DNA from 3 places in the Phreatobacter cathodiphilus genome. Region 3 is predicted to be linked to each of the others. Evidence: predicted binding sites of a transcription regulator. Region 3 holds the regulator's gene; each other region holds the start of a gene.

Region 1 (7,788 bases), 560 kb from region 3:
GCTGGACGACCGCGGAATCGTGCGCGGCGCTTCCTGCGGCTGAGGCCTCAGCGGTAGAGCACCCCCGGCAGCCAGAGGGCGATGCCGGGGAAGGCATAGACCACGGCCATGCAGCCGACGACGATGAAGATGAAGGGCATCACACCGGAAAAGATCTGGTTGATGGTGACGTGCGGGGGCGCCACGCCCTTCAGATAGAAGGGTGCCATGGCCACGGGCGGCGACAGGAACGACGTCTGGATGTTCAGGGCGATGAGGATGCCGAAGAACAGCGGGTCGATCTTGAACGTCTCCAGCAGCGGCAGGAAGATCGGCACGAAGATGACGATGATCTCCGTCCATTCCAGCGGCCAGCCAAGGACGAAGATGATGACCTGGGCCAGAATCATGAACATGGTCGGCGACAGGTTGAGCATGGCGACGAAGGCCTTGATCGGCTCGTGCCCGCCGAGGATGGCGAAGATGGACGAGAAGATGAAGGAGCCGACGAAGAGCCAGCACACCATGGCCGAGGTGCGGGCGGTGAGGAACACCGATTCCTTCAGCTTGACGAAGCTGATGGAGCGATAGGCGGCGGCGAGCAGGACCGAACCCAGGGCGCCGACCGCCGCCGCCTCGGTGGGCGTCGCGATGCCGAAGAAGATGGCGCCGAGCACCGACATGATGAGCAGGGTCAGCGGGAAGAAGCTGCGCGCCAGTTCCTTGAAGACCGCCTTGCCGAGGACGAGCAGCAGCACGAGGCCGATGGCGCCCGCGCCGAGGATCACGTGCGGCAGCTTGTCGGGGACCGTGTAGTCGATCTCGCGCGGCGTCACGCCGGCCGGCGTGGTCATGACGCGGAACATGTTGAGCAGCCACTCCATGCCGTAGACCACGGCATAGGCGACGGGCACGGCTAGCAGGACGATGACGACGTATTTGACCAGCGCCATCTTGTCCTTGTCGAAGTCGAAGCCCAGCGGCATGCGCTGCTCCTTCGGCAGCTTCGGGGCGAGCGCCGGGTTCATCATGCAGCGGACGATGACGTAGAGGATGTAGAGGGTTGCGAGGAGCAGGCCGGGGAAGAAGGCGCCCGCATAGAGCTTGGGCACCGAGACGCCGGCCGTGGCGCCGTAAAGGATGAGCATGACGCTCGGCGGGATGAGGATGCCGAGGCAGCCGCCGGCGCAGACGACACCCGCCGACAGGCGCTCGTCGTAGCCGGCGCGCAGCATGGCGGGGAAGGCGAGGAGCCCCATCAGGGTGACCACCGCACCGACGATGCCGGTGGCGGTGGCGAAGATGGTGCAGGTGATGAGCGTCGTCACCGCCAGCGATCCCGGCAGGCCGCCGATGGCGAGCTGCACCGAGTTGAACAGCCGGTCGAGGATGTTCGCCCGCTCGATGATGTAGCCCATGAAGATGAAGAGCGGGATGGCGACCAGCACGTCGTTGGTCATCACCGAATAGGTGCGCTGGACCACCAGGGCGAAGACGATGTCGCCCTGGGCCGCGTAGCCGAACATGACCCCCAGCGCCATCAGCGTGAAGGCGATGGGGAAGCCGAGCATGATGAAGATGACGAAGAGGACGAGCATGAGCACGCCCAGCTCGGGATTTCCGATGGTGATGCCGAACATCAGGCGGCCCCTTTCGTCTTGGCCGCCTCGGCCTGTTCGAGGATGATCTTCTCGGTCTCCTCCACGTCGTGGAGGCGCGGCGGCCACTCGCCCGTGCGGATGCACAGGACGCAGCGCACCACTTCGGCGAGGCCCTGGACGACCATCAGGCCGCCGACGAGGGGGATGAGCGACTTGAAGGGGAAGACGTAGGGACCGTTCGGCGAGTTCGCCGAGCGCTCGAAGATGAACCAGGAGAAGTTGGCGAAGGTGAAGCCGGCGTAGCAGAGGGCGAGGATGCCGGGGAAGAAGAAGACGAAATAGAGGACGAGGTCGAGCTTCGCCTGAGTGCGGGGCGGCCATTCGCGGTAGAGGAAGTCGCCGCGGACATGGCCGTTGCGGGCCAGCGCATAGGGGCCCGCCAGCATGAAGAGCACGCCGTAGAGCATGTAGCTGACGTCGAAGGCCCACATGGTCGGGGCCTGCAGGATGTAGCGGGCGAAGACCTCGTAGCAGATGGCAAGGGTGAGAACGACGATGGACCAGGCGGCCGCCTTGCCGATGAGGGTGGAGACGTCGTCCACGGCCAGCAGCAGGGCCATCAGCCGGTCGGTGCCGGCGCGGCGCATCATCAGCCAGAGAACGGCCGCACAGACCAGCGCCCAGCTGCCGAGCAGCAAGGAGAGGAAGAGGGGATTGGGCGCCATCGGACATTCCAGGCGGGATCGGAAGGGTGGCGGTCGGACCGCCGGCGGCCGGAAGGCGGCGGTGGCCCGCCGCCTTCGCGTGCTGCGGATCAGGAGCCGCCGAAGAAGTGGGTGTAGGACATCTCACGCGAGGGCGTGTTGATGCGCTCGTAACCCACGGTGCGCTGGGCCCAGGCGCGCTGGCTGTCGATCACCTTCTTGAAGAAGGGATTCTCGGCCGAGAGCCGGGCGACGACCTTGTCCCATGCCTCGAGCTGGGCCTTCAGGATGGCGTCGGGCGTCTTGATGACGTTGACGCCGCGGCCGCGCAGGGCGGCGAGGTCCTTGGAGTAGCGGTCGAGCGCCTTCCAGTACATGTCGGAGGAGGCGGATTCGGCGGCGTATTTCAGGATCGCCTTCTGCTCGGCGCCCATGGCGTCGTACTTGGCCTTGTTGAAGATGACCTCGAAGGCCTCGGCCGACTGGTGGTAGCTCTGCAGCATGTAGGTCTTCGACACGTCGGCGAAGCCGAGGATCGAGTCCGAGCTCGGATTGTTGAACTCGGCGCCGTCGATGAGGCCGCGTTCGAGCGCCGGTACGATCTCGCCGCCGGCGAGGATGGTGACCGCCGAGCCGAGCTCGTTGAACAGGTCGGCGGCGAGGCCCACCGTCCGGTACTTGAGGCCACGCAGGTCGCTCGCCTGGGTGAGCTCGCGCTTGAACCAGCCGAGGGGCTGGCACGGCATGGGCCCGGTGAGGAAGCCGACGACGTTGACGCGGGTGATCTGGGTCAGCAGCTCGTTGTAGAGGTCGTAGCCGCCGCCGTAGTTCATCCAGCCGAGGAAGTTGTGGGCGTCCCAGCCATAGGCGGGCGGCGTGCCGAACAGCGAATAGGCCTTGTTCTTGCCGAACCAGTAGGCGGTGACGCCGTGGCCGCCGTCGAGAATGCCGGCATGGACGGCGTCCTGGAGCTGGAAGGCGGGCACGACGGCACCGGCCGCCAGCACTTCGAGGCGGAGCCGCCCGCCGGAAATGGCGTTCACGCGGGTGGCGTAGTCGTTGCAGAACTCGTGGAAGATGTCGCGCTGCGGCCAGGTCGACTGGAAGCGCAGCGTGACGGTCTGGGCGTTGGATACGGCGGGAGCGGCGACGGTGGCTGCCGCGGTGGCGCCGGCGAGCGCGAGAAAGCGACGGCGATCGGACTTCGGCGGTGCCGAAGCAGGGGTGTCAGTCATGGGGCGTCTCCTCTTGCGACGTCAGGCCCTTGTGAACGGGCTCGTTAATGTCGCTGGGAGAAGAGACTGATGCACTGCGTCGAAAGGTCAAGTGCAAGCTTCGCCGCAGTCGTCACCATCTTGTGTCGGGACTGAACAGGACTTTCTCCGTGCGGCCATGAACGCCCTGGGTCTCCGACTTTAGTCCAAAGCGGATCCCCTGAAGAGATGAGTCGCGCGGAGGGGCCGGCGGCACAACGAAAAGGGGCGCCTCGCGGCGCCCCTTCCTTAAGCTCTGAGCCTGGATGGCTGGATCAGAAATCCATGCCGCCTGCGCGCGCCGGGCCTGCCCGGCTCGCGCCTCGCCAAGAGATGGGCGGCACAACGAAAAGGGGCGCCTCGCGGCGCCCCTTCCTTAAGCTCTGAGCCTGGATGGCTGGATCAGAAGTCCATGCCGCCCATGCCGCCGCCGCCCGGCATGGCCGGAGCTGCGGATTCCTTCTTCGGCGACTCGGCGATCATCGCGCCCGTGGTGATGAGCAGCGAGGAGACCGAAGCGGCGTTCTGGAGAGCGGTGCGCACGACCTTCATCGGGTCGACGATGCCGGCGTCGAACATGTCGACATACTCTTCCGTCTGGGCGTTGAAGCCGAAGGTGGCCGACTTGTTCTCGAGCACCTTGCCGACGACGATCGAGCCCTCGACACCGGCGTTCTCGGCGATCTGGCGGATCGGAGCCTCGATGGCCTTGAGCACGATGTTGATGCCGGCCTGAACGTCGGCGTTGTCCGACTTCAGCTTGGCGACGGAGGCCTTGGCGCGGAGGAGAGCGATGCCGCCGCCGGGGACGATGCCCTCGAGGACAGCCGCGCGGGTCGCGTTGAGAGCGTCGTCGACGCGGTCCTTCTTCTCCTTCACCTCGACCTCGGTCGAGCCGCCGACCTTGATCACGGCGACGCCACCGGCGAGCTTCGCGAGGCGCTCCTGCAGCTTCTCCCGGTCGTAGTCCGAGGTGGTCTCCTCGATCTGCGCCTTGATCTGGCCGATGCGGGCCTCGATGTCCTTCTTCTTGCCGGCGCCGTCGACGACCGTCGTCTTCTCCTTCTCGATCAGCACCTTCTTGGCGCGGCCGAGCATGGCGAGGGTGACGTTCTCCAGCTTGATGCCGAGGTCTTCGGAGATGACCTGGCCGCCGGTGAGGATCGCGATGTCCTCCAGCATGGCCTTGCGGCGGTCACCGAAGCCCGGCGCCTTCACGGCGGCAACCTTGAGGCCGCCACGCAGCTTGTTGACGACGAGCGTGGCGAGAGCCTCGCCCTCGACGTCCTCGGCGACGATCACCAGCGGCTTGCCGGTCTGAACGACGGCCTCGAGAACCGGCAGCATGGCCTGGAGGCCGGCCAGCTTCTTCTCGTGGATCAGGATGTAGGCGTCCTCGAGGTCGGCCACCATCTTGTCGGCGTTGGTGATGAAGTAGGGCGAGAGGTAGCCGCGGTCGAACTGCATGCCCTCGACGATGTCCACCTCGGTGTCCAGCGACTTGGCTTCCTCGACGGTGATGACACCCTCGTTGCCGACCTTCTGCATGGCGTTGGCGATCATCTCGCCGATCAGCGCGTCGCCGTTGGCGGAGATGGTGCCGACCTGAGCGACCTCGGCCGAGGACTTCACCTTCTTGGCCGACTTCTCGAGCGCCTTCACGACCTCGAGGACGGCGATGTCGACGCCGCGCTTCAGGTCCATCGGGTTCATGCCGGCGGCGACGAACTTGGCGCCTTCCTTCACGATGGCCTGGGCGAGAACGGTGGCGGTGGTGGTGCCGTCGCCGCCGAGGTCGTTGGTCTTGGAGGCGACCTCACGGACCATCTGGGCGCCCATGTTCTCGAACTTGTCGGCGAGCTCGATCTCCTTGGCGACGGTGACGCCGTCCTTGGTGATGCGCGGGGCGCCGAAGCTCTTCTCGATGACGACGTTGCGACCCTTCGGGCCGAGCGTGACCTTCACGGCCTCGGCGAGGATGTCGACGCCGCGCAGCATCTTTTCGCGCGCGTCCTGGCCGAATTTCACGTCCTTGGCAGCCATTGTGGCTTACTCCTGTCGGAATGAATGAATGGGATGGAGGGAGCGGTTCGCGACTTACTTCGCGATCACGCCCATGATGTCGCTCTCCTTCATGATGAGGAGGTCGACACCGTCGATCTTCACTTCGGTGCCCGACCACTTGCCGAACAGCACCTTGTCGCCCTTCTTGACGTCCAGCGGGACCAGCTTGCCGGCCTCGTCGCGGCCGCCCGGGCCCACCGCCAGGATTTCACCCTCCTGCGGCTTCTCCTTGGCGGTATCCGGGATGATGATGCCACCCTTGGTCTTCTCTTCGCCCTCGAGGCGGCGGACGACCACGCGGTCGTGCAGCGGACGGAACTTCATGGATCTGGTGTCCCTGACATGAGCGGCCCCAGGGGCCGCGGAATTGTTTGGCGGCCCGTCGGCCGGGGCTGTTAGCACTCACCTGAAGTGACTGCTAATGCCCGCCGTGGAGATAGTCCGGGCGGTATCGGGAGTCAAGGACGCAGCGATCTATGGTTAAAACGGCCGACAAACCCCACATGCCTTGACGCCAGACCTCTCCCGCCGGATCGTGACACCATGACGACGGTGACCAGCCAGACTCCCAAGCCCATCCCCGCCGCCGGGGCCGCGCCCTGCGGCGCCCCGGACGAGGCGACGGTGAGCCGCATCGCCCGCTCCTGCATCTGCTACCAGACGCGGATGACGGCCCATGCGGTGACGCGCGCCTATAACCGCGCTCTCGCGCCGCTCGGACTGGAGGTCACGCAGTTCAACATTCTGGCGGCTCTCGCCGTGGCGAAGACCAATTCGGTGACGGCGCTGTCGGAAGCTCTCGCCCTCGACCGCACGACCATGACCCGGAACCTGAAGCGGCTCGAGGCGGCCGGGCTCGTGAGCGTCTCCACCGGCCAGGGACGGGCGGTGCGTCCGGCCCTCACCGAGGCCGGCGCGGCTCTGCTTTCGGCGGCGATCCCCCTGTGGGAATCCGAGCACGTGAAGATGGAGGAGGCGGTGGGGGCCGACGTCTGGGGCCGCACCCGGGACGGGCTCCGCGCCATCCGCCGGTCGGTGACGGACGGCCGCTGCGGCTGAATCACGCCGGGCAACGAGCTTCGTCGAACCGTTTGAGTGTTTCTTAAGTGCCGTTGGGTGAGGGTGCTTGCGGTAACGTGCTGCCGCCGGAGACCCGTTTGACGCCTTCCTCCTCCCTCACCCTCATTCGCGACGCCTGGGAGGGGTGGCGCAAGGACGTGCCCAACGAGCCGGCCGAGGAAGGGCGTATCCGCGCGGCGCAGATCCACGCTGTGGCGCGGTTCTCGCCCCTGACCATGGCGGCCAACTTTATCAACGCCGCCGTCGTCGTGTTCCTGGTACGCGAGGAGGCCAACCCCTTCGTACTCGCCGCCTGGTCGCTCACCATCCTGGCGGTGGTGGCGGTGACGACGCGCGCGTGGTTCCTGCGCCGCGGCCGCAAGCAGCGGCTCCGCGCCTCCGCCCGCGCGATCCGCCGGGCGACCTGGCATGCCGCCACCCTGGCGGCGCTCTGGGCCGCCGTCCCGGTCCTCTGGTTCGGAAGCGTCTCGGCCGAGGACCAGTTGGTCATCGCCTGCCTCGTCACCGGCATGATCTGCGCCGGCGGTTTCGCGCTCGCGACCATTCCCTCGGCCGCCTACGCCTATGTCGGCATCCTCTGCGCCGGATCGGTCGCCGCGCTGCTGGAGACCGGCAACGGTTACGTCATCTTTCTCACCCTGCTGCTGCTCGCCTATGCCTGGATCGTCGTGCAGAGCGTCGCCAATTCCTCGCGTCTGTTCAGCGAGCGGTTCCGGGCCGAGGCGAGTCTGAAGGAACGCGGCGAGATCATCGAGCTGCTGCTCAACGAGTTCGAGCAGCACGGATCGGACTGGCTGTTCGAAACCGATCCCGGATTTGCGGTCGTGCAGCACTCCCCGCGCTTCGGCGAGGTCGCGGGAGTTGCGGGTCAGTCGCTGGTGGGGCGCCGCATCGTCGAGATGGCCGATGAGGAGACCGGGCAGGCGTTGCGCCTCGCCATCGCGCGGCGGCAGCCGTTCCGTGACCTCGACATCCAGGTGGACGTCGCCGGCGAGCCGCGCTGGTGGTCGCTGACGGCCAAGCCCCTCTTCGACGAATCCGGCTGGCACCTCGGCTGGCGCGGCGTCGGCTCCGACATCACCGACCGCAAGGTCGCAAGCCAGAAGG
Region 2 (7,788 bases), 840 kb from region 3:
ATTGGCCGGGTCGAGCCCGGCCTGACGGACGTAGTGGTCGCCGATGGCGGTGCCCCATGAGCCCCAGACCATGCCGGCGAGGCGGCCGGTGACGTCCTCGGTGAGGCCGAGGGCCTTGCCGACCTCGCGGATGGCGCTGCGCGGCCGGTAGCTGATGACGGTGGCGGCGATGCCGGCGCGCTCGCGGCCGTAGCGGGCATAGATGTGCTGGATGACCTCCTCGCGGCGCTCGTGCTCGAAGTCGACGTCGATGTCCGGCGGCTCGCGCCGTTCCGACGAGATGAAGCGGGCGAAGAGCAGGTCGTGGTCGTTGGGGTCCACCGCGGTGATGCCGAGCACGTAGCAGACGGCGGAATTGGCGGCGGAGCCGCGGCCCTGGCAGAGGATGCCCTTGTCCTCGGCGACGCGGACGATGTCGACGATGGTGAGGAAGTAGCGGGCATAGTCGAGGCTGGCGATGAGGGCGAGCTCCTCGGCGAGCAGCTTCTCGACCTTCGCCGGCACCGCGCCGCCGTAGCGGTGGACGGCGCGCTCCCAGGTGATCTTTTCCAGCCAGCCCTGGGGCGTCCAGCCCGGCGGCACGGGCTCCTCGGGATATTCGTATTTCAGCTCCGCCAGCGAGAACTCCATGCGCGCCAGCAGGTGCTGTGTCTCGGCGACGGCCTCGGGGCAGTCGCGGAACAGCCGCGCCATCTCCCGGCCCGGCTTCAGGTGGCGCTCGGCATTGGCGGCGAGGCGGAAGCCGGCCTCCTCAATGGTGACGCCCTCGCGGATGCAGGTGAGCACGTCCTGCAGGTCGCGCTGGGCGGGGTCGTGGTAGAGCACGTCGTTGACCGCGAGGAGCGGCACGCCCACCGCCTCGCCCAGGGCCTTGAGGCGGAAGAGGCGGCGGCGGTCCTCGCCGCTCCGGCCCATGGTGGCGCCGAGCCAGAGCTGGCCGGGGGCGGCCTCGTCGAGCACGCGCAGCGGCGCTTCGAGGCCCGCCTCGTCCTCGCCCGGCATCAGGATCAGCAGGAGGTCGCGGGTATCTGCGACGAGATCGTCGAGGGTGAGGCGGCAGTCGCCCTTGCCGCCGCGCAGGTTGCCGGTGGTGAGCAGGCGGCAGATGCGGCCCCAGCCGCGGCGGTTGGCCGGATAGGCGATGACCTCCGGCGATCCGTCGCAGAAGACGAAGCGGGTGCCGACGGCGAGGCGGAAGCGCTCCGCCGCTGCCTTGAAGGCCTCCGGCGAGAAGCCGAGGGCGCCGGCCTGGGGCATGTCGACCCAGACGAACTCGCCGGGCGAGGACCCCTCCTTGACCTTGTCCGGGGGGATGAGGCCGCCGGTGCGGATCTCCTTCAGGAAGGCGTGGGCGCGCACGACGCCGGCCACCGTGTTGCGGTCGGCGATGCCGATGCCGGAATGGCCGAGGGCGAGCGCGGTCAGCACCAGGTCGCGGGCGTGGGAGGCGCCGCGCAGGAAGGAGAAGTTGGTGTGGGTGGCGAGCTCGGCATAGGCCGTTTCAGGAAAGCTCATGGACACCTCATGCGAAGAGGCCATGGACGAACCAGCGCGGCGCGGTCGTCTCGGTGCCGTAGAGGCCCTGGCGGAAGACCCAGAAGCGGCGGCCCTCGCAGTCTTCGAGACAATAATAGTCGCGCGTCAGGGCGCTTTCGCCGTCGCGCCACCATTCGGTGGCGATGCGCTCGGGGCCTTCGGCGCGGGCGATCTGGTGGGTGGTGCGGCGCCAGTGGAAGGTGGCCGGCGGCCCGTCCGGCACCTCGGCCAGGGTCTCGATGGGCTGCGGCGGGTCGAAGAGCTGGAGCGGCCGGGTGAGGGGCCTGGCGGTGCGCATGACCGGCCAGGCCATGGTGGCGCCGACGGCGATGGCGGGGCGCATCGTCTCGGCGCGTTCGGGAATGTGGGAATGGCGGTCGACGAGGCGCACGACGCTGTCGCGGCCGAAGCGGGCGACAAGGCGGTCGATGAGGGCGACCGTCTCACGGTCGGCCTCGTCGCGGCCGTCGAGGCGGGCCTGGCGCTGCGCCTGCGCCTCCGTGCGCAGGACGGCGAGGCGGATGAGGTCGAAGCCGAAGCCGGGGTCGGTGGGGTCGTCGAGGAGGTGCATCTTCTCGGAGAAGAGACGGACGAGGGCCGCCCCGTCGCGGGTCGCCTCGCCCGTTTCCACGGCGATGCGGCGCACCACGCCGTCGGTGCGGAAGAAGCTCGCCTCGAACAGCCGCCCGCCCTCGCCGCGCTCCTCCAGCGTCGTGCCCGCCGTGCCGAGGATGAGGCCGAGGGCGCCGAGCAGGTCCTCGCGCCGGCCCACCGGCTCGGCGAAGCGGCGCTCGACCATGCAGGCGGCTACCGCGCGGCGCGGCGTCAGGCGGGTGTCCTCGCGGCCGGTGACGCGACGCAGCCGGGTCGTCAGCACAGCCCCGAAGCGGGCGACGAGGATGTCGCCCGGCCGTGCCGCGAGGTCGCCGATGGTCTTCAGCCCGGCACGGGTCAGGGCCAGGGCGACGGCGGGGTCGATGCCGAGGGCGATGACGGGCAGGGGCGCCACCGCGTCCCGCTCGCCGCCGGGGGGCACGCGCTCGCAGGTGGCGTAGCGCGCAAGGGCGGAGGCAGCCTCCGGCGTGCCGGCGATGGTGGCGCGCGCCGTCAGGCCTGCACCGGCGAGCCGACGCAGGAGATCGCTGCGCAGCGCCGCTTCCCCGCCGAAGAGATGGGCGCAGCCGGTGATGTCGAGCACGAAGCCCTCGGGCGGCTCCAGCGCCACCAGCGGCGTATAGCGGTCGGCGGCGTCGGCGAGGCGCTCCAGGAAGCGCTGGTCGGCGTCGCGGTCGTGCTCCATCGCCACCAGGGCAGGGATGCAGGCGCGAGCATCGGCGAGCTTCTGCCCCGGGGCGAGGCCGAGGGCGCGCGCTTTCGCATCCACCGCGGCGACGAGCAGGGCACCCCCCACCTTCTCGGTGAGGACGAGCGGGGCCTCATCCGGCCCGCCGGAGGGGGAGGGCGGGCGCTTGCGGCGCAACCGTTCGGTCGCCAGGAAGGGCATCCAGACGGCGAGGTAGCGCCGTCCGTTCGCGGAAGCGACGGTGTTCACGATCCCACTCCATGGGCCAGTCGCGGGGAGGAATGCCGGCCCGGTGGCGCAGCAGGGTGACGAGGAAGGCCGGCAGGCCCGGCAGGCCGCCCTCCGCCGCCTCCGAGGCCATGCCCCGCACCTGCCAGCGCGACTGGGCGGCGGAGGCTGAGGGCTCCGCGCCGGTGCGGGTGGCGACGACGGTGACGCCGCTTTCGGCGGCGGCCATGGACAAGCGTCGGCTGGCGGTGAGGTCGAGGATCTTCGGCGCGCCCCAGATTTCGGCGATGACGACGCCGACGGCGCCGCAGCGGGCGGCGTCGTGGGTCGCCTTCAGTGCCGCCTCCGCGTCCTTCGCCCGGACGAGGACGAGGCGGCCGGGATCGAGGCCGAGGGCGGCGATGCCGTGGCCGTAGGGGCGGCCGAACTCCTGGTCGAGCATGCGCTGGCGGATCCAGACGACGGGCGCGGAGGGCGCCGCGAGAATCCCCAGGGAGAGGGCGAAGCCGGTGGCAGCCGGGCCATGGGAGGGGCTCTCGGCGAAGACCTCGTGGAGAGCCGCCCGCGCCAGCCCGCCGCCCAGCGCGGCGTCGAGCCCGGCCGGACCGAGAGAGAAATGCGGCGACGCCGAGGGCAGGCCCCCCCGCTCGAGACGCGCAAGGGTGCCCTTCAGCGCCGCGAGGGTGTCGCGCCGCGCAGTCATGATTGTTCCTGTTTCGTTCTCTAAGAGAGAGACTCTGGGCGGGAGAGTCAAGGCGCCGGGATTCAACCGGGCCGCGAATGGGACAATCGGGAGCGGGGGGACCCGCGGTGCCGGCCGCGGGCCCTGCCGGGGCGGCTTCAGTGCAGGCGGAACTCGCTTCCCACGGCGCGCATCTCGCTCGGCCCGATCAGGTCCTTGTGCGCCACCGTCACCCGGTAGAGCTTGCCCTCCAGCTCGGCCTGCCAGAAGGCGAGGAAGCGCTTCAGTTCGGGAAAGCGGGGGGCGAGGTCATAGGCCTGCCAGACATATTCCTGGAGGATGGCCGGGTGGTCGGGAAGGCGGTAGAGAATGCCTGCCGTGGTCAGCCCGTAGCCCTCCATCTGGCGGGCGAAATCTGCCGATGCCATGCGTGAACCTCCTTTGCCGGATGACGAATCCCATCGCAACGCAACATCAGCGCCGAGGCAAGGGAAAAGTTCCATTTCATCATTGAAATCAGCCTGTTAGCACTCGTCTGAAAAAAGTGCTGACAGGGTCTTGCGGGCCCAAAAGCCCTTTCCTACCTCATCGCCCGGACGGGATGCCGGAGGCGCCGGGTGGTGACACGCGAGGCCCTCGCATCGGGTCCCGCCCATCCACATGCGATGATCAAGACCTGGAGGAACTCATGAAGTTTCGGCCACTGCATGACCGCGTCGTCGTCCGGCGCATCGACGCCGAGGAGAAGACCCGCGGCGGCATCATCATCCCCGACACCGCCAAGGAGAAGCCGCAGGAGGGCGAGGTGATCGCCGTCGGCCCGGGCGGGCGCAACGAGCGCGGCGAACTCGTGCCGCTGGACGTGAAGGCGGGCGACGTCGTGCTCTTCGGCAAGTGGTCCGGCACCGAGGTGAAGATCGACGGTGTCGACTACCTGATCATGAAGGAGAGCGACATCATGGGCATCGTCGAGGCTTCGGCGAACCTGAAGAAGGCCGCCTGAGCGGGGCCTTGTCCATCCATCAACCCTCAACGTCTCAATCCAAGGAGTGAGGAACCATGGCTGCGAAAGACGTGAAGTTTTCGCAGGACGCGCGCGAGAAGATGATCCGCGGCGTCGACATCCTGGCCAATGCGGTCAAGGTGACCCTCGGCCCCAAGGGCCGCAACGTCGTCATCGAGAAGAGCTTCGGCGCGCCGCGCATCACCAAGGACGGCGTCACCGTCGCCAAGGAGATCGAGCTTTCCGACAAGTTCGAGAACATGGGCGCGCAGATGGTGCGCGAGGTGGCGTCCAAGCAGAACGACGCGGCCGGTGACGGCACCACCACCGCCACCGTGCTCGCCCAGGCCATCGTCCGCGAGGGCGCCAAGTCGGTCGCCGCGGGCATGAACCCGATGGACCTGAAGCGCGGCATCGACCTCGCGGTAGAGACCGTCACCAAGGAGCTGGAGCGCAACTCCCGCAAGGTGACGAAGTCCGACGAGGTGGCGCAGGTCGGCACCATCTCAGCCAACGGTGACGCCTCCATCGGCAAAATGATCGCCGAGGCCATGCAGAAGGTCGGCAACGAGGGCGTCATCACGGTGGAGGAGGCCAAGAGCCTGGAGACCGAGCTCGACGTGGTCGAGGGCATGCAGTTCGACCGCGGCTACCTCTCCCCCTATTTCGTCACCAACACCGACAAGATGGTGGCCGAGCTCGAGGACCCCTACGTCCTCATCCACGAGAAGAAGCTGACCGGCCTGCAGGCCATGCTCCCCGTTCTGGAAGCCGTGGTGCAGACCGGCAAGCCGCTGCTGATCGTCGCCGAGGACGTGGAGGGCGAGGCTCTCGCCACCCTCGTCGTCAACAAGCTGCGCGGCGGCCTGAAGATCGCGGCAGTGAAGGCGCCGGGCTTCGGCGACCGCCGCAAGGCCATGCTCGAGGACATCGCCATCCTCACCGGCGGCACGGCGATCTCTGAAGACCTCGGCATCAAGCTGGAGAACGTCACCCTCAACATGCTCGGCCGCGCCAAGAAGGTCCGCATCGAGAAGGAGGCGACGACCATCGTCGACGGCGCCGGCTCCAGGAAGGACATCGACGCCCGCGTCGCCCAGATCAAGGCGCAGATCGAGGAGACGACCTCCGACTACGACCGCGAGAAGCTGCAGGAGCGCCTGGCCAAGCTCGCCGGCGGCGTCGCGGTGATCCGCGTCGGCGGCGCGACCGAGGTCGAGGTCAAGGAGAAGAAGGACCGCGTCGACGACGCGCTCAACGCCACCCGCGCGGCGGTGCTGGAAGGCATCCTGCCCGGCGGCGGCGTCGCCCTGCTGCGGGCCGCCAAGGCGCTGGAGGGCCTCAAGGGCGCCAACGACGACCAGCGCACCGGCATCGACATCGTCCGCAAGGCGCTGGAGGCTCCCATCCGCCAGATCGCCGAGAACGCAGGCGTCGAGGGCTCGATCGTCGTCGGCAAGGTCACCGACAAGGCCGACTACGCCCATGGCTACGACGCCCAGGGCGACACCTACGGCGACATGTTCGCCCTCGGCATCATCGATCCGACCAAGGTCGTGCGCACGGCGATCCAGGACGCGGCGTCCGTCGCGGGCCTGCTGATCACCACCGAGGCCATGGTCGCCGAGAAACCGAAGAAGGACGCGCCCGCCCCGGCCATGCCGGGCGGTGGGATGGACTTCTGACGAAGGCCATCGCCAGGCCGACACGGGGGCGTCGCGGGAGACCGCGGCGCCCTTTCGTTTCGCGGGAGGTGCGGGCAGGAGCAAAATGCCGCAGCCCTGCGCCACGTCTCCGCCCTGTTATGGCCTTGCTCTAGGAACGGTATCGCGTTCCAGTTTACCCCTCGCTTCCGGCCTGCGCCGCGACAGCCCCTCTGCCCCGGTTCGGAGCCGCCGCCAGTGATCGAAAGCCAGGACGTCGCCACGCGCCCGCAAGCCATGTCCGCGTCTTCGCCGCTGCGATGGCTGCGCATCGGCGCCCTGCTCGGAGGCTATGGCCTGATCCTCGTGCTCGGCCATTTCGCCGGCCGCTGGCTGCAGCAGCATCTCGGCTTCGACCCGATGAACCTGCAGGATCCCACCGCCCAGACGGTGCTCGTGGTCGGACTCGTGCTCTTCGTCGTCATGCTGGCCGTTCCCTTCGTGCCCGGCATCGAGGTGAGCCTGGCGCTCTTCGCCATCTTCGGCGCGGCGGTGGCGATGCCGGTCTACGTGGCCACGGTTGCCGCCCTGGTCCTCTCTTATGCCGCCGGCCGCTGCGTGCCGCTCGATCGGCTGGCCGCCTTCTTCGACTATGTCGGGCTGAGGCCGGCGAGCGAGATGGTGCGGCGGCTGGGCGCCATGACGCCGCAGCAACGGGTGGGGGCGCTGGCGGAGATCGCCCCGAACCGGATCGCCCGCCTGCTGGTGGACCATCGCGATCTCACCCTGGTCGCGGCCCTGAACATGCCGGGCAACGCCCTGATCGGCGGTGGCGGCGGCATCGCCCTCGTCGCCGGCATGAGCGGCATGTTCCGGCCGGACCGCTATCTCCTGGCCGTCGCGATCGCCGCCCTGCCGATCCCGCTGCTCATGGTGGCGGGCGGCCAGTTCCTGAAGTGAGCCGCGCCCTCCGGGCCACCGCCTCAATATTCGATTTCGGTGCCGATGCCGACCGCCGCGCGGCCGTCCGCCCCGAGCTCGGTCTGGATGCGGATGCGGCGGGTGAGGTCGATGTCGACGCCCACCGTGCTGTTCTCCGGCTTGGCGCCGGTCCGGATGCCGAGGCGGACACGCTCGTTGATGGCACGTGAGACGCCGACCGCCGGACCGGAAGCGCCCGTCGTGACGTCGAGATTGTCGACGCCGAGGGCGCGGCGCGTCGCCTCGAAGGCGTCCGAGCCGCCGCTTCCCGAGAGCACCGCCACCGCCTGGGCGAGCTGCACCGCCTGGAAGGGCGACAGGCCCGCCGCGGCGCGCTGGAACAGGAGGCGCGAGAGCACCTCGTCCTGCGGCAGGCTCGGCGTCGAGGAGAGCGTGAATTCCGGCTCGGTCG
Region 3 (7,788 bases):
TCATGCCGCGCACCGGCACGCCCTTCTCGGTGCGCATGACGAACCTCGGGTCGCTCGGCTGGGTCTCGGACAAGGCGGGCTATCGCTACCAGCCGCACCACCCCGTGACGGGAGAGCCCTGGCCGCCGATCCCCGATGCGATCCTCGCCGTCTGGGACGCGGTGTCGGGTTATCCGCATCCCCCCGAGGCCTGCCTCGTCAACTGGTACGGGCCCGGCGCCCGCATGGGACTGCATCAGGACCGCGATGAGGAGGACCTTTCCGCCCCCGTCGTGTCGCTGTCGCTCGGCGAGACCGGTCTGTTCCGCATCGGCGGCACGACCCGTGGCGGCAGGACCGTGCCGGTGAAGCTCGCCTCCGGCGACGTGCTGGTCTTCGGCGGCATCGCGCGCCTCGCCTATCACGGCGTCGACCGCCTGCTCCCCGGAACCAGCACGCTCCTCAAGGACGGCGGCCGGATCAACCTGACGCTCAGGCGGGTGACGAAGCCTGTGTGAAGGCGAAACCCGCTTGTTCTCATCACCCCGGCGTCGCGGCTGCAGCGCTATTCCCCTCCCCGGCTTGCGGCGAGGAGGGGTCAGGAGTGGCGGCCCTGCTTCGCGGCGACCCGCCTGGGTGCACCCCCCACCCGGCCCTCCGCTACGCTCGGTCACCCTCCCCGTCGCAAGCGGGGGGGAGGGGTGACGCGGGCCTCGCGCCATTGTCGGATGGGAGGCGAGGGTCGACGCCCTCAGCTCGCCGGGGCCGCGGCCGGCTTCATCAGGCCGAGCACGGCGCCGGCCGGATCCTCGACCACGGCGATGCGGCCGACATTCGGAATGTCCAGCGGCTCCTGCAGCACCTGGCCGCCGCTGCTCGTCACCGCCGAGACCGCCCGGTCGAGATCGTCGACCTGCACATAGGAGAGCCAGCCCGGCTGGGATTCCGTGTCCTGCGGATCCATCGGCATGATGCCGGCGGTCGGCGTGCCGTCGGGCGCCTTGGCGATCCAGTATTCGCCGTCCGGCATCGGGAACGGGTCGAACGTCCACCCAAGGGTCTGGCCATAGAAGGCCTTCGCCTTGGCGATGTCGTTGGTCATCAGCTCGTTCCAGTTGAACCTGCCGCTCATGCGGGGCCTCCTCCTTGGATGCGCGCGGCGGGAGATGTCCCCGCCGTCGACGGCAAGGAAGCATGGTCCGATTGCAGCCGGGCGACAATGAGGCAGAGGCGCTCAGGTGATGAGGCGCGACAGGACGCGGGCCGTGTAGTCCACCATCGGCACGATGCGGGCATAGTTCAGCCGCGTCGGGCCGATGACGCCGAGCACGCCGACGATGCGGCGCTCGGCGTCGCGATAGGGCGCCACCACCATGGACGAGCCCGACAGCGAGAACAGCTTGTTCTCCGAGCCGATGAAGATGCGCACGCCCTCCGCCGTCTCGGCCCGGCCGAGCAGGTCGACGAGGTCGCGTTTGGATTCGAGGTCGTCGAAGAGCAGGCGGATGCGCTCGAGGTCCTCCATCGCCCTGAGATCGCCGAGAAGGTTCGCCTGGCCGCGGACGATCAGCTTGCGCTCGGCCGGCTCGCCGCCCGACCAGGAGGCGAGGCCCGCCTCGACCAGCTTCTGTGTCAGCCCGTCGAGCTCGCTGCGCGCCTGGTCGAGGCTCTTCTGCATCTCGGCCCGCGCTTCCGCCAGGGTGCGGCCGCGGATATGGGCGTTGAGGAAATTGGAGGCCTCCACCAGCGCCGAGGGCGGCAGCCCCGCCGGGATCGGCACGATGCGGTTCTCCACCTGCCCGTCCTCGGAGACGAGGACGACCAGGGCCCGCTCCGGCTCGATGCGGACGAACTCGATGTGTTTCAGCCGGACGTTGCTCTTGGAGGTGAGCACGACGCCGGCGCCGCGCGACAGGCCGGAGAGGAGCTGGGTTGCGTCGGCCAGAACCGATTCGAACGACTGACCGCGGGCGGAGGCGGCCACCTGCGCCTCGATGGCGTTGCGCTCGTCGGCCGCGAGGTCGCCGAACTGCATGAGCGCATCGACGAAGAAGCGCAGGCCCGTCTCGGTCGGCAGGCGGCCTGCCGAGGTATGGGGGGCGTAGATGAGGCCGGCCTCCTCGAGGTCCTGCATGACGTTGCGCACCGACGCCGGCGACAGGGTCATGGGCAGGATCTTCGACAGGTTGCGCGAGCCCACGGGCTCACCGGTCGCCAGATAGCTCTCGACGATCTGGCGGAAGATCTCGCGCGAGCGTTCGTCGAGCTTGGCCAGCGCCGAATTGGCGAGCGCCTGCAGCTTCTGGTCGGATCGCGGGATTTCGGCGGACAAGGGGCAACCTCCACCGCAAATCTGGTGGCAGCGGCGGCTTTGATCAAGCATCATTTCCGCCGATGCCGGGATCGTGCGGACGGCGCCGCCCGTCCTTGCCGCGCCGGCCGTTCGGCCCTATGACCCGCCGATCCCCTCTCGTGGAACGGAATCCGCCATGCGTCCCTCCAAACGCGCCCCCGATGCGCTGCGCCCCGTCTCGCTGGAGCGCGCCGTCGCCCGCTATGCGGAGGGCTCCTGCTTCGTGAAGTTCGGCAACACCCATGTGCTCTGCACGGCCTCGCTCGAGGAGAAGCCGCCGCCGTGGCTGCGCGGCCAGGGCCGCGGCTGGGTGACGGCGGAATATTCCATGCTGCCGCGGGCGACGCTGGAGCGCACCCGCCGCGAGTCGACCTCGGGCAAGCCATCCGGCCGCACCCAGGAAATCCAGCGCCTCATCGGCCGCTCGCTGCGCACCATCGTCGACCTGCCTGCCCTCGGCGAGCGGCAGATCACCATCGACTGCGACGTGATCCAGGCCGACGGCGGCACCCGCACGGCGGCCATCACCGGCGCCTGGGTGGCCCTCCACGACTGCATCGCCTGGATGACCGCCCGCTCCATGCTGAAGGTGAACCCGATCCGCGACCATGTCGCGGCGGTCTCCTGCGGCATCTACCAGGGCACGCCGGTGCTCGACCTCGACTATGCCGAGGATTCGGAAGCCGACACGGACGCCAATTTCGTCATGACCGGCGCGGGCGGCATCGTCGAGATCCAGGGCACGGCGGAGAAGACCCCCTTCAGCCAGGAGGAACTCCTCGGCCTCCTCGACCTCGCCCGCGGCGGCTGTGCCCGCCTCGTCGACCTGCAGAAGACGGCGGTGGCATGAGCGCCCGGCTCGGCCCCGGCACGCGGCTGGTCGTCGCCACCCACAATGCCGGCAAGCTCGCCGAATTCCGCGACCTGTTGGGGCCGCACGGCATCGACCTCGTCTCGGCCGGCGAACTCGGGCTGCCCGAGCCGGCCGAGACCGGCACGCTCTATGCCGAGAACGCCGCCATCAAGGCCCGCGCCGCGACGGATGCCACCGGCCTTCCCGCCATCGCCGACGATTCCGGCCTCGCCGTCGAGGCGCTCGACGGCGCGCCGGGCCTCTTCACCGCCGACTGGGCCGGCCAGCCCCGCGACTTCGCCGCCGCCATGGCCCGGGTCGACCGTGAGCTCACCCTGCGCGGCGTCACCACCGCCGGCGCCCGGGCCCATTTCGTCTCGGCCTTGGCCCTGACCTTCCCCGACGGCTCGCAGCAGATCTTCGAGGGCCGCGTCTTCGGCACCCTCGCCTGGCCGCCGCGGGGGACGAAAGGCTTCGGCTACGATCCCATGTTCCTGCCCGACGACCACGCCCTCACCTTCGGCGAGATGAGTGCGGAGGAAAAACACGGCCTGCCGCCGAAGGGCGAGGGTCTCTCCCACCGCGCCCGCGCCTTCATGGCGCTGCAGAAGGCGGTTTTCGGCAGTTGAGCCGGGCAGGGACGGGCGCGAGCGCATCACGGCCCCGCGTCCCTCCGCTTGACTTCGCCGGCCAACCATCCACATTGGACCCCGTCCAAGGGGGGCCCCGACGAGGGGGCTGAGAGGCCGCACCGTTCCGATCCGGAACTCCGCAGCGACCCTTGAACCTGATCCGGGTCATGCCGGCGGAGGGATGGGACGCACATGCTGACTTCAGTCTATTTGGCGCGCCTGATCGGCCCGGTCATGCTGACCGTGGGGATCGGGCTCCTCGTCCGGCCCGCCGCCTATCGCGCGGCCGCCGACGAACTCGCCAAGAGCTCCGCCCTGATCGTCCTCTCCGGCCTGCTCATGATGCCGGCCGGCCTCGCCATCCTGCTGTCGCACCGGGTCATCGGCGGCGACTGGCGCATGCTCATCACCCTGATCGGCCTCGCCCTCTTCGTCGTCGGCGCCTGGCGCATCGTCGCGCCCGACTGGGCGGCCGGCGTCGCCCGGCACCTCATCGTGCGCGAGGGGACGCTCAAGATCGCCGCCGCGATCTGGCTCATCCTCGGCGCCATCCTCACCATCGCCGGCTACTGGCCGCAGTCACCCACGCCATAACGAGCCCACGGGAGATCCCGCATGAACGCCCCGGTCAAGGACATCAAGGCCGCCGTCACCACCGGCCCGCTGCCCGCCTCCACCAAGATCTTCGCCGTGCCGGAGTCGGCGCCGGACCTGCGCGTGCCGCTGCGCGAGATCCAGCTCCAGGCGGGAGCGAACGAGCCGAACGTCGTCGTCTACGACACCTCCGGCCCCTATACCGATCCCTCCGTCGTCATCGACGTGGAGAAGGGCCTGCCCCGCACCCGCGCCGCCTGGGTCGCCGAGCGCGGCGGCGTCGAGGCCTATGACGGCCGCGAGGTCCGCCCCGAGGACAACGGCCATGCCGGCAAGCATCTCGCCCGCGCCTTCCCGCTCGCCAACCAGCCGCTCCGCGGTGTCGGCGACGCGCCGATCACGCAATATGAATTCGCCCGCGCCGGCATCATCACCAAGGAGATGATCTACGTCGCCGAGCGCGAGAACCTCGGCCGCAAGGCCATGCTGGAGGGCGCCGAGACGACCCTCGCCGACGGCGAGAGCTTCGGCGCCGAGATCCCGGCCTTCATCACCCCCGAGTTCGTGCGCTCCGAGATCGCCCGCGGCCGCGCCATCATCCCGGCCAACATCAACCACCCCGAGCTTGAGCCGATGATCATCGGCCGCAACTTCCTGGTGAAGATCAACGCCAACATCGGCAACTCCGCCGTCTCCTCCTCCATCGAGGAGGAGGTGGACAAGCTGGTCTGGTCGATCCGCTGGGGCGCCGACACGGTCATGGACCTGTCGACGGGGCGCAACATCCACAACACCCGCGAATGGATCATCCGCAACTCGCCGGTGCCGATCGGCACCGTGCCGATCTACCAGGCGCTGGAGAAGTGCGGCGGCGACCCCGTGAAGCTCACCTGGGAGCTGTTCCGCGACACGCTGATCGAGCAGGCCGAGCAGGGCGTCGACTATTTCACCATCCATGCCGGCGTGCGCCTCGCCTATGTGCCGCTCACCGCCAACAGGGTCACCGGCATCGTCAGCCGCGGCGGCTCCATCATGGCCAAGTGGTGCCTCGCCCATCACCGGGAGAGCTTCCTCTACGAGCATTTCGACGAGATCTGCGACATCATGCGGCGCTACGACGTCTCGTTCTCGCTCGGCGACGGCCTGCGCCCCGGCTCCATCGCCGACGCCAACGACGCCGCCCAGTTCGCCGAGCTGGAGACGCTGGGCGAGCTCACCCAGATCGCCTGGAAGAAGGGCTGCCAGGTGATGATCGAGGGGCCCGGCCACGTGCCGATCCACAAGATCAAGATCAATATGGACAAGCAGCTGAAGGAGTGCGGCGAGGCTCCCTTCTACACCCTCGGACCGCTGACCACCGACATCGCGCCGGGCTACGACCACATCACCTCCGGCATCGGCGCGGCGATGATCGGCTGGTTCGGCTGCGCCATGCTCTGCTACGTCACGCCGAAGGAGCACCTCGGCCTGCCCAACCGCGACGACGTGAAGGTCGGCGTCATCACCTACAAGATCGCCGCCCACGCCGCCGATCTCGGCAAGGGCCATCCGGCGGCACAGCTGCGCGACGACGCCCTCTCCCGCGCCCGCTTCGACTTCCGCTGGGAGGACCAGTTCAACCTCGGCCTCGACCCCGAGACCGCCCGCGCCTACCACGACGAGACCCTGCCGAAGGAAGCCCACAAGGTCGCCCACTTCTGCTCCATGTGCGGCCCGAAATTCTGCTCCATGAAGATCACCCAGGACGTGCGCGACTACGCGGCGACCCTGAACGATCCCGAGCGGCGGGCGGTGGCCGGCGCCGACGGGATCACGGCGGAAGAAGGCATGGCGCAGATGAGCGAGAAGTTCCGCGCCATGGGCGGCAAGGTCTACGTCGAGACCACGGAAGCCGTGAAGGCCAGCAACAAGGTGCTGTGAGGCCCGCGTCGGCCGCAGTCTCCGGCCGGCTGCTCAGGCGGACGCGCCGATTTCGAACGATCCCCTCCCGGCAACGGGGAGGGGAAGGTGGGGAGCTTGGCTCCCGATCCGGCGCGCAGCGCGCGCGCCGCTGCCGGTATCTCCGTAACATCACTTACGCTTGGGAAGCCTGTCCGACCTTTCGCGACTGCGGGTAACGCGCTACGGTTCCGACAACCGGAGGATGGTGGGCACCCTTCCGGGATACCCCCACGTCCCCTATTGCGGATCGCCACCGTGTTCATTTCCCATCGTGCCCCCCGCGCGCGGACTTTCGCCGTGCCCGCCGCCCTTGTCTTGCTCGCGGCTCTCGTCTGTCTCGCCCCGACCCCGGCCGCCGCCCAGCGCGACGCCTGCAACGACTATGCGAACCAGCAGATGTCCTTCGACCAGCGCGCCAGGCAGCAGCGCTGCACCGGCTGGACCGGCCATTCCAACTACCAGGCCCACTACGACTGGTGCCGCCGGCAGACGCCGCAGCGGGTCCAGCAGGCGGTGGCCGACTGGGGCTCGGCCTTCCAGCGCTGCCAGTTCCAGGCGAGCGGCAGCCCCGCCGCCGGCGCCGGCCGGCCGGCCTGGAACATCCAGTGGGTGCAGGTGGGCGGCGGATGGCGGTCCGGTGTCTACCGGGTCGCGACCGACCGCTGCACCCATGGCGCCGCCGGCTCCTACTGCGGACCGAACGAGGACTGGCGCGGCGAATACGGCAACGGCGCCGTGACGCAGTGGCGCCGCGGCGGCTGCCAGAACCCCGTCATCTCCATCCGCTGCACGGTCACCCGCGCGCCCTGAAGGCGGTGCTGCCGGACCTGCCGATCCAGTCTCACGATCCCCAACAGGAAAATGGTCATGTCCACGTTGATCCACGCCTCGCTTTTGCGGACTTTCGTCGCGGCCGCCGCCCTCGTGCTCGCAGCCCTCTTCTCCCTCTCTCCCGCCCCCGCCGCGGCGCAGCGCGACCGCTGCGCCGACTATGCCAACGGCATGGTCGCGCAGGACCAGCGGGCCCGCCAGATGCGCTGCCCCGGCTGGAACAGCCATTCCAACTATGGCGGCCACTACAACTGGTGCCGGGCGCAGACGCCGCAGCGGGTGCAGCAGGCCATCTCCAACTGGCAGACGCGGTTCCAGGCCTGCCAGTTCGCCGCCGGCGGCAGCCCGGCCGCCCGTGCCGACGCTTCCCGCTGCGTCGCCTATGGCGACGAGATGGTCCGCATGGACCGGATGGCCCGGCAGCAGGCCTGCCGCGGCTGGAACAGCCATTCCAACCGCAACAATCACATCCAGTGGTGCCAGTTGCAGACGCCGGAGCGCGTCAACCAGGCGCTGAGCAACTGGCGCCAGCGCCTTAGGGGCTGCTGAGGCCGAAGCCTCCGCGCGACGTGCCGTGCTTCCGCCGGACGGGCCGCACCGTCCGG

Evidence for each region. Region 3 encodes HrcA, which represses chaperone genes, less so after heat shock. Its sites were predicted from a motif close to GTTAGCACTCNCNNNNNGNGAGTGCTAAC; they were not measured.
Region 1: groES (co-chaperone GroES) is a predicted target of HrcA. The motif match lies at 5,996-6,024, and genes of this name have one in related genera.
Region 2: groES (co-chaperone GroES) is a predicted target of HrcA. The motif match lies at 4,273-4,301, and genes of this name have one in related genera.

What each region holds. Positions count from the first base shown of each region.
Region 1 is NZ_CP027668.1:3,059,028-3,066,815, reverse strand. Features, by position in the region: gene C6569_RS14740 (hypothetical protein) at 1-43, shown strand, start outside; gene C6569_RS14735 (TRAP transporter large permease) at 48-1,604, opposite strand; gene C6569_RS14730 (TRAP transporter small permease subunit) at 1,619-2,305, opposite strand; gene C6569_RS14725 (TRAP transporter substrate-binding protein) at 2,395-3,519, opposite strand; gene groL (chaperonin GroEL) at 3,940-5,580, opposite strand; gene groES (co-chaperone GroES) at 5,635-5,925, opposite strand; gene C6569_RS14710 (MarR family winged helix-turn-helix transcriptional regulator) at 6,145-6,660, shown strand; gene C6569_RS14705 (putative bifunctional diguanylate cyclase/phosphodiesterase) at 6,759-7,788, shown strand, end outside.
Region 2 is NZ_CP027668.1:2,780,109-2,787,896, reverse strand. Features, by position in the region: gene C6569_RS13470 (error-prone DNA polymerase) at 1-1,515, opposite strand, end outside; gene C6569_RS13465 (Y-family DNA polymerase) at 1,523-3,088, opposite strand; gene C6569_RS13460 (ImuA family protein) at 2,973-3,770, opposite strand; gene C6569_RS13455 (usg protein) at 3,908-4,177, opposite strand; gene groES (co-chaperone GroES) at 4,438-4,752, shown strand; gene groL (chaperonin GroEL) at 4,809-6,437, shown strand; gene C6569_RS13440 (hypothetical protein) at 6,693-7,355, shown strand; gene C6569_RS13435 (translocation/assembly module TamB domain-containing protein) at 7,379-7,788, opposite strand, start outside.
Region 3 is NZ_CP027668.1:3,619,196-3,626,983, forward strand. Features, by position in the region: gene C6569_RS22295 (alpha-ketoglutarate-dependent dioxygenase AlkB family protein) at 1-497, shown strand, start outside; gene C6569_RS17340 (VOC family protein) at 731-1,111, opposite strand; gene hrcA (heat-inducible transcriptional repressor HrcA) at 1,214-2,299, opposite strand; gene rph (ribonuclease PH) at 2,469-3,182, shown strand; gene C6569_RS17355 (non-canonical purine NTP pyrophosphatase) at 3,179-3,814, shown strand; TPP riboswitch at 3,893-4,016, shown strand; gene C6569_RS17360 (hypothetical protein) at 4,010-4,411, shown strand; gene thiC (phosphomethylpyrimidine synthase ThiC) at 4,433-6,331, shown strand; gene C6569_RS17370 (hypothetical protein) at 6,650-7,162, shown strand; gene C6569_RS17375 (hypothetical protein) at 7,220-7,732, shown strand.